2 regions of the Dolichospermum circinale AWQC131C genome follow, and region 1 is predicted to be linked to the other one. Evidence: riboswitches for the same ligand, from Rfam matches in the RefSeq annotation. Region 1 holds a riboswitch; the other holds the start of a gene.
The links. Region 1 has a riboswitch for cobalamin ahead of ACIR131C_RS0109835 (energy-coupling factor ABC transporter permease). Riboswitches for the same ligand answer to the same signal wherever they lie in the genome.

Region 1 (5,334 bases):
AAACCGATACATTAGTAATAACAAATCAGTTAAAAGCACTGGAAATTTCAACCAACGTAAAGTTTGCAAAATTTCTGTGAATGGGACAGTTAACATGAGAAAATATAAGCAAGAAACAGAGGCTAATGCTCTAGTTAAAATCCCCCATGCTTGAATGCTGCCACTCCGACTAATATAAATATAGAAGTTTCCAAAATTTAACCCGTAAAATGAATCTAATTTGACGATTTCTAGATGAGAAATTGTAACTCCATTGACCATTAATGCTGGTAAACTTGTCAAACAAAAAACTATGGTGAATATTAACAAGCGCCAATAAATTCCAGCGGGAATTTTGGCATAAATTACTGTCCAAATACTCATCCAAATTACTATCAAAATTTGCACTAAAGGATGACTACAAAGAGAAATAATCAGAGTCGTAAATGCAAAAATGAGTTTATGTTCTGGTGGTAATCTTCGCAGTTGATTAGTGTAAGCTAGGGTATCTAATTTTAAAGTCATTCTTAACTTCTTTCTCGTTTTGAACGTCCTTTATATACGCCAATTGCGTAACCAACTACTCCCGCACCTAAAGCTGCTTGAGAAGCAAATAATAAACTGGCTATTTCCCCACTAGCTGGTGTAAATGGTGATTGAAACCAAGGTTTATATTCAGGTTGTATTTCTGTAATAGCGGCTTTAGCTTTGTCATCAGAACCGCCAAACTTTCCATGGGGTACAAATATTAATGGTGCAACTCCTAATGCCAAAACTGCTAATATTAAAAACCAGTTATTTAAACTTTGATTAGATTGATTCATTACTGTGATTTCTTCCCTTGATTAATTGCAAAAGTTCTAATTCTTGAGGATTATAAGATTGTAACCAGTTCCAAACTAAGACAGTTAGTAATCCTTCACTAATTGCTAAGGGTACTTGAGTAAGGGCAAAAATTCCCGCGAATTTGGCAAATGAAGCGATAAATCCACCGACTGGTGCAGGAAAAGCCAAAGCAAGTTGGATAGAAGTGATAATATAGGTGAGTAAATCTGCCAAAGTTGCTGCTAAAAAGATGGCGATTTTTTGTTTACCAGTCAGCCGCATCGTCACATTATATATCCAGTATGCTGCAAAGGGTCCAGCGATCGCCATGGAAAAGGCATTTGCACCAAGTGTGGTCAAACCACCATGGGCCAGTAACAAAGCTTGAAACAACAATACCAAGCTACCCAAAACTGTCATAGTCAGCGGTCCAAACAGCACCGCACCTAATCCCGTTCCTGTGGGGTGAGAACAGCTACCTGTAACAGAAGGAATTTTCAACGCTGACAAGACAAAAGTAAAACCACCAGCTAAACCTAATAAAAGTTTCAATTCTGGGTTAGCTTGGGTAATGCGAGTTAGACTACGCAATCCTAAAATGAAAAATGGTAATGTTACAACCCACCAAAAAATTGCCCACTGCACTGGTAAAAAACCTTCCATAATGTGCATTGCGTAGGCAGGTTTGGGGAAACCAACTACCAAGTAAAAACTAATAACAGCCATTAGGGTGAGACTAACTAATGCCTGTTTTTTTCGGGACATAATCTGTACCTCGCAGATTTATATAAACGTAATTCTATCGGTGGGCATTCTGACTTACCATATTTTGGCTCACAGTTGCGGGACAGTGCCGGATTTGCACCAGACTTTCCCCCTTACGTCCAATAGTGCAGCGAGGTGTTAGCCATTGGCTGCTCCCCATCAGAACCGATGGTAACAACTATATCATTATTCCCAATAGAACTTAATTCTCTATACAACTTAGACAAAATCCGGGTGCTTTGTCACCCCAAATTTTCATCGCCAGGGTGCAAGATATAAGATAAGTTTTATAGAGTGGAAAATTAAAAAAAATGTCTAACAACCGTTCTGGAATTTTTATTGGCGGTTTGATGATAGGGGCTGCTATCGGTACTTTAGCCGGTTTGCTAGTTGCTCCCCGCACAGGCCGCGAAACCCGTAAACTTCTCAAAAAATCCGCTCATGCTATCCCTGAATTAGCTGAGGATATCTCTACCAGTGTACAAATTCAGGCAGATCGTATTTCTACTAACACCCTGCAAAACTGGGATGAAACTGTAGATAGACTGCGGGAAGCGATCGCTGTGGGTATAGATGCTACTCAGCGCGAAATCCAAGGTTTAAATCAGAAGAATACTGTTAATGTCAGCAGCATCGCAGACGACACCGATAATTTGACTCAAAAACTAGAACGTTTATAAATGAGATAACAGTGATTGATCCTTTATTTTGGTTGGGACTATCTATCCTCTTGGTTGCTGCTAGTCTCACGGCTGTTCTGGTGGCATCTATACCCGCTTTACAGGAGTTAGCCCGTGCCGCTCGCAGTGCCGAAAAATTCTTTGATACTCTTTCACGGGAGTTACCACCTACTCTTAATGCTATCCGCAACACCAGCTTAGAAATAACAGATTTAACTGATGATGTTAGTGAAGGTGTAAAAAGCGCTGGTCAAGTTGTCAAACAATTTGACCAAAGCCTAAATAGTGCCAAAAAACAAGCAGAAAATATTCAAGTTGGCACTCGTAGTGTTTTAATTGGTATTAAAGCTGCTTTGATAAGTTTCAACCGAAAAAAACCTGCTAAAAGAAGTGCTAGAACCCTAACTAATCAATGATCAATTACCAATAACCCAATAACATTACAGTTATCTCCAGTCTCTAATTTCTCAATCAGGTTTTGTTGATCTATCTAACTAATATTAGAGTAAAGTAAAGAAGTGTAAAGAAGTATCACTTTTACGTGACTCTTTGCAAAGCACTTGTTACATCATCCTGTTAATAATAGTATAAAAACGTTCATGCACCTGTGTTCTTGGCGACGAATTTTAGTATCAATTGCCCTATTTTGCTTTGCTGGGTCAATCTGGGCAATTAATTCTCCATCAGCCCTAGCTTATGAAAATCCCGATCTATTACCGGGCTTTGTCACACCAGTAGTAGATTTAGCAAAAACTCTCCCTGACCCCCAAGAAGAAAAATTAGTTAAAGAATTAGAACAGTTTGAAACTGATACTGGTTGGAAATTGCGCGTTTTAACCCAGTATGACCGCACCCCAGGTAGAGCAGTAATTAAATATTGGGGATTAGATGATAAAAGTATTCTCCTAGTCGCAGATGCCCGTGGTGGTAATATTCTTAGCTTTAGCGTGGGTGATGCAGTTTACCAATTCCTACCGCGCACCTTCTGGATTGAACTACAAACCCGCTTTGGTAACTTATACTTTGTCCGTGAACAAGGAGAAGATCAAGCCATTCTCCAGTCCTTAGATTCAGTTAAAGGTTGCTTACTTAAAGGCGGTTGTAATGTAGTTCCTGGACTGCCTAAAGAACAATGGATACTCACCCTTGTCACCTCCGCTGTGGGTGGAATTATTTGCGGTTTTGCCGCTCAACCCCGCAACGATAAACAAATACTGGCTTGGCAATGGGCGTTAATTTTTTCACCCTTATGGGGAATGTTATTTATTGCTTTCGGTATTGCTCCAGTTATCACCCGTACAAGTGACTGGTTGCCTCTAGTTCGCAATATTTCCGCTTTTGCTATTGGTGCTTTAGTGGCTTATTTATCCCCTGTTTTTAGTCGGCCTTCTTCAGAGGCTGAATCCTGAAAAGTTTAGGGGACTGGGGAATAGGGTATTTATTCTCTACCCCCCTTGTCTTCCTGAACGACGACGAGGTCTTCTTTCTTGGTTCCCACGTAAACGCATACTAACTTCATTAAAGAAGTCTCGGCGGAGATATGGATAATCACTTACCCATAGGTCACGACTAGGAATGTATATATCACTAAATTCTTCAATTGTGCTTAAATCAGCACGATTTGACATGACCACCATTTCAGCGATTTGACCACGAGTAATGGCTTTGTGGGCAGGACGTAGTGGGGCTTCAAATTCAACACTAAATCCTGTGTCGTCACCTATTTCTAAGTTAATCCGCTTTTCCCGGTTTTCAATAATTACTAACTCACCTTTACTGTTGACGGTTTCCTGTTTGCCCATTAACCGATCTGTAATCCACCAATCTAGCACTCGTCCCCGGAAAAATCCACTGTATTTGTAACGGCGGCATTTTCCATTGCGGATACTTGCTTGTAATATGGGATACCATAGCCAAAAGAAAGCACCAAATACCCCAAAAAAGAATATGAACCCAAATTCTAATCTAAACAAAAATTGTATCAGCAGTAGCACAGCCATGGTAACTACGGAGATTAATAGCCGCTGCAAAAAATTACTGAACTTTCCCCAATAGTATTTATATTGTGGTCCAGAGGCAATTAGGGGAATAATTTGTTCAAATTTTTGCCGAGTTAGGGGAACGATCATATTTTAGATTTGGGATTTTGAATTTTAGATTTTGGACTGGAAAAATCGCCAATCGAAAATTTATCACAGATGATTGCTGAGTGTTTTACAGTATTTTTTCTAGTCCATATACTAAAGATTTTAGCTGGTTAACTTTGCGTATGGCTAATAATACTCCTGGCATATAACAGGCGCGATCGCTGGTATCATGACGTAAGGTATAAATCTGTCCAGCAGCGCCGAAAATCACCTGTTGGTGGGCAATTAGTCCTGGTAAGCGTACACTATGAATTCTAATCCCTTCATCTGCTAAACTGCCTCTAGCTCCTGGTATTTTCTCCGTTTCTTCCACCATAGCAGTATTGAAGGTTTTACCCATTTCTGCCAAAAGTTGAGCAGTTTGAATGGCTGTACCGCTGGGAGCATCAGCTTTTTGGTTATGATGGAGTTCGATAATTTCTACATGATCAAAATACTGAGAAGCTCTAACAGCCGCTTCTTGTAATAATACCATACCAATGGAAAAGTTGGGAATAATCAAACAACCGGTACTGGCTTTTTCAGCAAAATCACTTAATTCTTGAATTTGTGCGGTACTTAAACCTGTAGTTCCTACAACTGGACGAATTCCATAGGCGATCGCACTACGAATATTGTTATATACTACATCAGGATGAGTAAAATCAACTAGTACACCTGGCTGCATCTGTCTTTCCCCAGCCACATAGGCCAACATAGGTTCTAACTGATTGCTAATGGGTACTTCTAAGGGTTCACTTAAACCCGCTAGTTCTCCAGCGTCTTTACCTTGATGTTGGGGAGTGGTGTCAATTGCACCCATTAAAGTCAAATCAGATGCTTGGGCTACTGCTTTGATGACCTCACGTCCCATTTTACCAGCCGCACCATTGACAATAACTGGAATAGAAGCTTGATTGCTCATAGATTTAACAATTATTTTCAATTCAACAATAAAA
Region 2 (5,334 bases), on a different contig from region 1:
GTTAACTGCATCTAAAGGTAATATACGTTGTTGCGTACTTGTAGCGCGTTCAATGTATCTAGCCCGTGAAGCTAGTCCTAATTCATGGAGAAGATTCCTAATTTTAGAAAAATGACGACCAAGTTTCATAATGGCCGCTGCGTCAGTGGCTAGAAGTTGGCTAGTTAGTATTTCTATTGGTAATGGCGCAGGTAAAACGGTAAGAACATCATTATAATAGGTAAATGGCAAACCTAAAGCCACAGGACAAGCCATAAGTGAGGAAACTCCGGGAACAACTTCTGTTTTGTATTTATCAGCTAATCGAGTAAATAAATACATAAATGAACCGTAAAAAAACGGATCTCCTTCACAGAGAACCACCACGTCTCGACCTGCGGCTAAATGGTCAGCAATGGGTTGAATTTCTTGGTCGTAGATAGATTTGGCATTTTCTGGTTCTAAGGCGCGAGGAAGATGAAATAATACCTCAATCTGATGATTATCCAGGTAGGGGGAAACAATCTTTCTGGCGATACTTTCTTTATCTACCGCTGACTGATAAGCGACAACGGGGACAGAACGGAGGATACGTAAGGCTTTTAAGGTAATAAGTTCTGGGTCTCCAGGTCCGACACCAATTCCATAAAGACGACCTCCAGAGTTAGCCATTACTCTTCCTCACTTGCTAAAGCGTTAACAGCAGCCGCAGCGATCGCACTTCCGCCCCGTCTTCCATGTAAAGTTAAGAATGGTACATTGCGGCTATCTGCGGACAATGCGGCTTTTGACTCAACCGCACCCACAAAACCGACGGGAAAACCCAATATTAACGCCGGTTTAGGAACTCCTTCGTCTAGCATTTCCAATAGCCTAAATAGTGCTGTAGGTGCATTTCCAATTACCACTATTGCCCCTTCTATATGAAAGCGCCATAATTCTAAGGCAGATGCTGATCTTGTATTTTTTAATCTTTTAGCCAGTTGTGGTACTTCTGGATCATTTAGGGTACAGATCACCCTATTATTTTTGGGTAGTCTTTTTCTTGTTATCCCTTCGGCTACCATGTGAGAATCGCACAAAATCGGTGCGCCGTCAATTAAGGCTTTTCTCCCGGCTTCTACCGCTGTAGAAGAATATCCTAAGTCTTTGACAATATCCGTCATTCCACAGGCATGAATCAGCCGAACGGTAATTTTAGCTACATCATCTGGTAATACATGGAGATTGGACTCTGAGCGAATAATTTCAAAGGATTTAGTGTATATTTCGTTAGCATCACGGATGTAATCAAACATGGTATTTTAAAACTGTAACTGTTGAATTTGGACTGGATTTGCTAAATAATTGGTTTAATTGGTGTTTTTGACGGTCAATAAACTGCCTGAAGGATTCCTGTAAACTTAGACGTTGTTGCTGATACACTTCTAATATTTGCTGAATTAGAATTGGAACTTTAGCTAAAGTCACATATTCATGGAGCAAATGACCAAGAACATAAATTTGATAACCCGGAAAATTTTCACCGGTAACACCAAGTAAGGTAATATCAGCTTGGGTATGTTGAGCGCAAGATTTACTGCACCCACTAAAATGGATATTAACCGAACAATCTAAAATCATAAGATTTTCTAGGTATTTTGCCAAGTCTAAAGCATCATCTTTCGTTTCTGTGGCCGCAGCAGCACAACCTCGTTTCCCAGAACAAGCTACTAAAAAACTTTTGATGTCCGTTGGTGAATAGTTTAAACCCAAGTTGGTAATTTCTTTCTCAACTGCTATGATTTGATTTTGGGGAATGTCGCTTAATATTAAGTTTTGCCAAGGTGTTAACCTGATATTATCATCACCATATCTTTTCGCAAGATTAGCTAAACCTCTAATTTGATAGGTTTCTAGTCTTCCTAGAGGTAAAACAATACCAATGTAATATAACCCGCTTTGTTTTTGGCTATGAATGCCTATAAGATTTTTCTCTCGCAAAGACGCAGAGGCGGAAAGATAAGTTTTTTCAAGATTAAATGTGTTTGGATCTAATTTTTCTTTGACTTGGTGCAGATATTTTTCGATGGTGATGTGATTGATGATTTCTCGTAAACGTGGTTGACGACTGTTTTTAATGTCTATGTGTTTGAGATAAGTTTCTGCTAATGCTCCTAAAACTGCTATTGTTTCTACCGATTTAATTAAAATTCCCGTGTCTTTGGCTGGTTCTCTTTTTTCTCCATAACTGAGATATAATCGCCAATGGATATTGCTGTTAGTGATTTCTGCTGCTAAGATGATATCATTGGGGCGGTCTTTTACGGAAATTTTGCCTCCACCATCAAAACACACACTAAATTTCGCTGATAATTGGGAAAGATGAGAATGTGCTGTAATATATTTTTCCCAAGCTTTAACTAGGGGACGAGTATCTATTAGTTCTTGAGTATCAATACCCGCTGTAGGACTGGTCATAATATTGCGGATATGGTCTACACTAGCATTAGTAGAAGCTAAACCTAGTGCTTGTAATTTTTCCAGAACTTGAATATTTATCTCTTGTTTAATTTCTCTAATTTGGATATTAGCGCGGTTAGTAACATCAATATAGCCCCCACCATAATGATCAGAAATATCCGCTATGGCCTCAAATTGTTGAGAATTAATCATTCCCCCTGGTATTCTCAGACGACAGAGAAAACCATCTTGGGCTAATGTATTGTAAAATAACCCTGGACAAGCAGTCAATGGAAATTGCAAAATCGTGACTCCTTCTCTGTGTGACGCAGAGACAGAAATTGAGTAGATACCCTAGAATTGGCATTCTGACTTACCCAACTTTAGACTTGAGATTTTTAGTCAAATCCAAAATTGCTTTACAGTTGCGGCACAGTCCCGGAATTACACCGAAGTTTCCCAACCCTAAGTTTTAGCATTGTACCACAAAATCATATTTTATGGTATTGTCAATGAATTATGTTTCGCGCAAAGTCGCAAAGGAGCAGAGACGCAAAGGTAAGAGTTTAAACCCACATTTCGCAAATTCTTGATATTTTTGGTTTTATTGATTAATTTTATCCATACCTTGTCCATTTTTTGTAGGTCGGGTTAAGCAACAGCGCAACCCGACGCATTTGTTGGGTTATGGCTTCGCCACACTTCGTGAACGTACCTCAACCCAACCTACAAATCAAAACTTTTTTCAATTTGGACAAGGTATTGTTTATTACTACCGTTATTTCATTATAAACAATGAATTTAACAGAATATTTTTGTAGAACTTTCTGGAGCAAAATTTCTCCAAATATTGATAAATACACGAAATATTAAGTGATTTAAAAAATATTGTCTACTTTATATGATATTTCTATTAGAATAGTTAAATTAATTTCCATGACAATACCTCCTAAAATTATCACATTTAGGAGGCTGTCTTAGAAGATAAAATTAATTTCTTTACGCCAGGGTCGTAACTCGGTCAAACGAGACATAGGACGTTCTGGAGTCCACACCATCAAAAATAACAAAAATTATAATATTTGTCAATGCCTGAATCTAAACTAACAGAGGATGACCTAAAAGATATTTTACTGGCTTTTTCGGAAGCTCGCATGAAACCATATCTCAATGCGACCAATAACAGTTATAGTAATGCGATCAGAATATACCAAATCAATACTAAACTTTGTGAGGCACTGTATCCCAGTTTACATACTTTAGAAATTAGCCTTCGTAACCAAATAAACACTGTATTATCAGTCAAATATGATAATGATTGGTTTACTAACGGAAAGATTCAGTTAGAAAAATATGAACAAGAGACAATTAATACTGCTTTTAAGAAGTGCAATAATAATTTAAATAACTTAGTTCCTGAACTGAATTTTGGATTTTGGAAAAGCTTAATCCAAAAGGGATTTTATCAAAATACAATATGGAATCCTTGTAGCAAACAAATATTTAAATATGCTAAAAAATCTGAGAGAAATATAAATAGTATAAAATTGAAAATAAAAAATATACATAACTTACGTAACCGTACTTTCCATCATGAGCCTATTTGGAATTACCTAAACATTGACATTGTACATAGTGACATTCATTTTTTTATTAATTGGATTAATCCAAAAATTGGCAATTGGTTAAGAGAATATGATCGCTTTCCAGAAATATATGAAATTACATCAAACCAGCTTGATTTCATAAAAGTTTATCCAAATAAGAAGTTTTTATAAGATAGTTTTAGTGTGAACATAAAAGATGTTTATTAGCAGCAAAAAACCTAAGATTATAAATTTACATCGAACTCAGGTTGTAGGTAGTATTTATTTAGAATCACCAATATTGAGGGCAGAGTGCTTTGCTACCCTTTTCTTGTAAACTTGTCATTTTTATCCTTTCTCTAAATTTGCGAGCCTCGTCTTTACCATTTTTAGACTCTTCTCTACAAGACAAAATACTTTTATCCAATTCAAAGCACAACTTTACAACAAAACAAACAAAATATATATTTACCTCAAAAATTATGCAAAAATGGTTATCAATTATCGGTATCGGTGAAGATGGTTTAGCAGGGTTAAGTCCCCTAGCTGTTTCTTTTTTGAATAAGGCTAAAATCATCTTTGGTGGGGAACGTCATCTTTCCATGTTACCCCCTGACGACCACCGGGAAAAAATTCCCTGGAAATCACCTTTTCAAACTTCCATAAGCGACATTATCAGTCGTCGTGGCCAAGCAGTTTGTATTTTAGCTAGTGGCGACCCTCTATGCTATGGTGTGGGTACAAATATTCTTAAAGATATTAATATTTCGGAAATTACAATTATTCCTGCACCTTCGGCTTTTAGTCTAGCTTGTTCTCGACTAGGATGGTCTTTAACGGAGGTGGAAACTTTAAGTTTATGTGGTCGTCCGCTTTCTCTAGTCCAATGTTACATTTATCCCGGTGCAAAATTATTAATTTTGAGTGAGGGAAAACATACTCCCGCTAATGTGGCTGAAATTTTGACAAGTCGCGGTTATGGTAATAGTCAAATTACCGTTTTAGAAAAAATGGGTAATATTAACGAGAATCTTATAACAGATATCGCTACTAATTGGCAAGAAAAAAATATCGCCCCTTTAAATACTATTGCGGTGGAATGTATTGCTGATAAGGGAATAGTTGGTTTATCGAGATTTCCCGGTTTACCTGATAGTGCTTTTCATCATGATGGACAATTGACAAAAAGAGAAGTCCGAGCGGTGACTTTATCGAGTTTAGCACCTTTACCGGGAGAGTTGCTTTGGGATGTGGGCGCTGGTTGTGGTTCTATTTCTATAGAGTGGCTGCGAAGTGATAGGAGATGTCGAGCGATCGCTATTGAACA

Region 2: linked by a shared signal. The riboswitch ahead of cobG (precorrin-3B synthase) and the one ahead of ACIR131C_RS0109835 (energy-coupling factor ABC transporter permease) in region 1 are both predicted to bind cobalamin.

The regions. Positions count from the first base shown of each region.
Region 1 is NZ_KE384608.1:8,615-13,948, forward strand. It holds gene cbiQ (cobalt ECF transporter T component CbiQ) at 1-504, opposite strand, end outside; gene ACIR131C_RS0109830 (energy-coupling factor ABC transporter substrate-binding protein) at 507-803, opposite strand; gene ACIR131C_RS0109835 (energy-coupling factor ABC transporter permease) at 790-1,569, opposite strand; cobalamin riboswitch at 1,592-1,754, opposite strand; gene ACIR131C_RS0109840 (YtxH domain-containing protein) at 1,881-2,249, shown strand; gene ACIR131C_RS22380 (hypothetical protein) at 2,261-2,665, shown strand; gene ACIR131C_RS0109850 (TPM domain-containing protein) at 2,849-3,658, shown strand; gene ACIR131C_RS0109855 (hypothetical protein) at 3,695-4,378, opposite strand; gene dapB (4-hydroxy-tetrahydrodipicolinate reductase) at 4,464-5,300, opposite strand.
Region 2 is NZ_KE384651.1:48,494-53,827, reverse strand. It holds gene ACIR131C_RS0119550 (precorrin-2 C(20)-methyltransferase) at 1-651, opposite strand, end outside; gene ACIR131C_RS0119545 (precorrin-8X methylmutase) at 651-1,277, opposite strand; gene cobG (precorrin-3B synthase) at 1,270-2,724, opposite strand; adenosylcobalamin-variant (AdoCbl-variant) riboswitch at 2,775-2,898, opposite strand; gene ACIR131C_RS0119535 (Abi family protein) at 3,510-4,199, shown strand; gene ACIR131C_RS0119530 (bifunctional cobalt-precorrin-7 (C(5))-methyltransferase/cobalt-precorrin-6B (C(15))-methyltransferase) at 4,490-5,334, shown strand, end outside.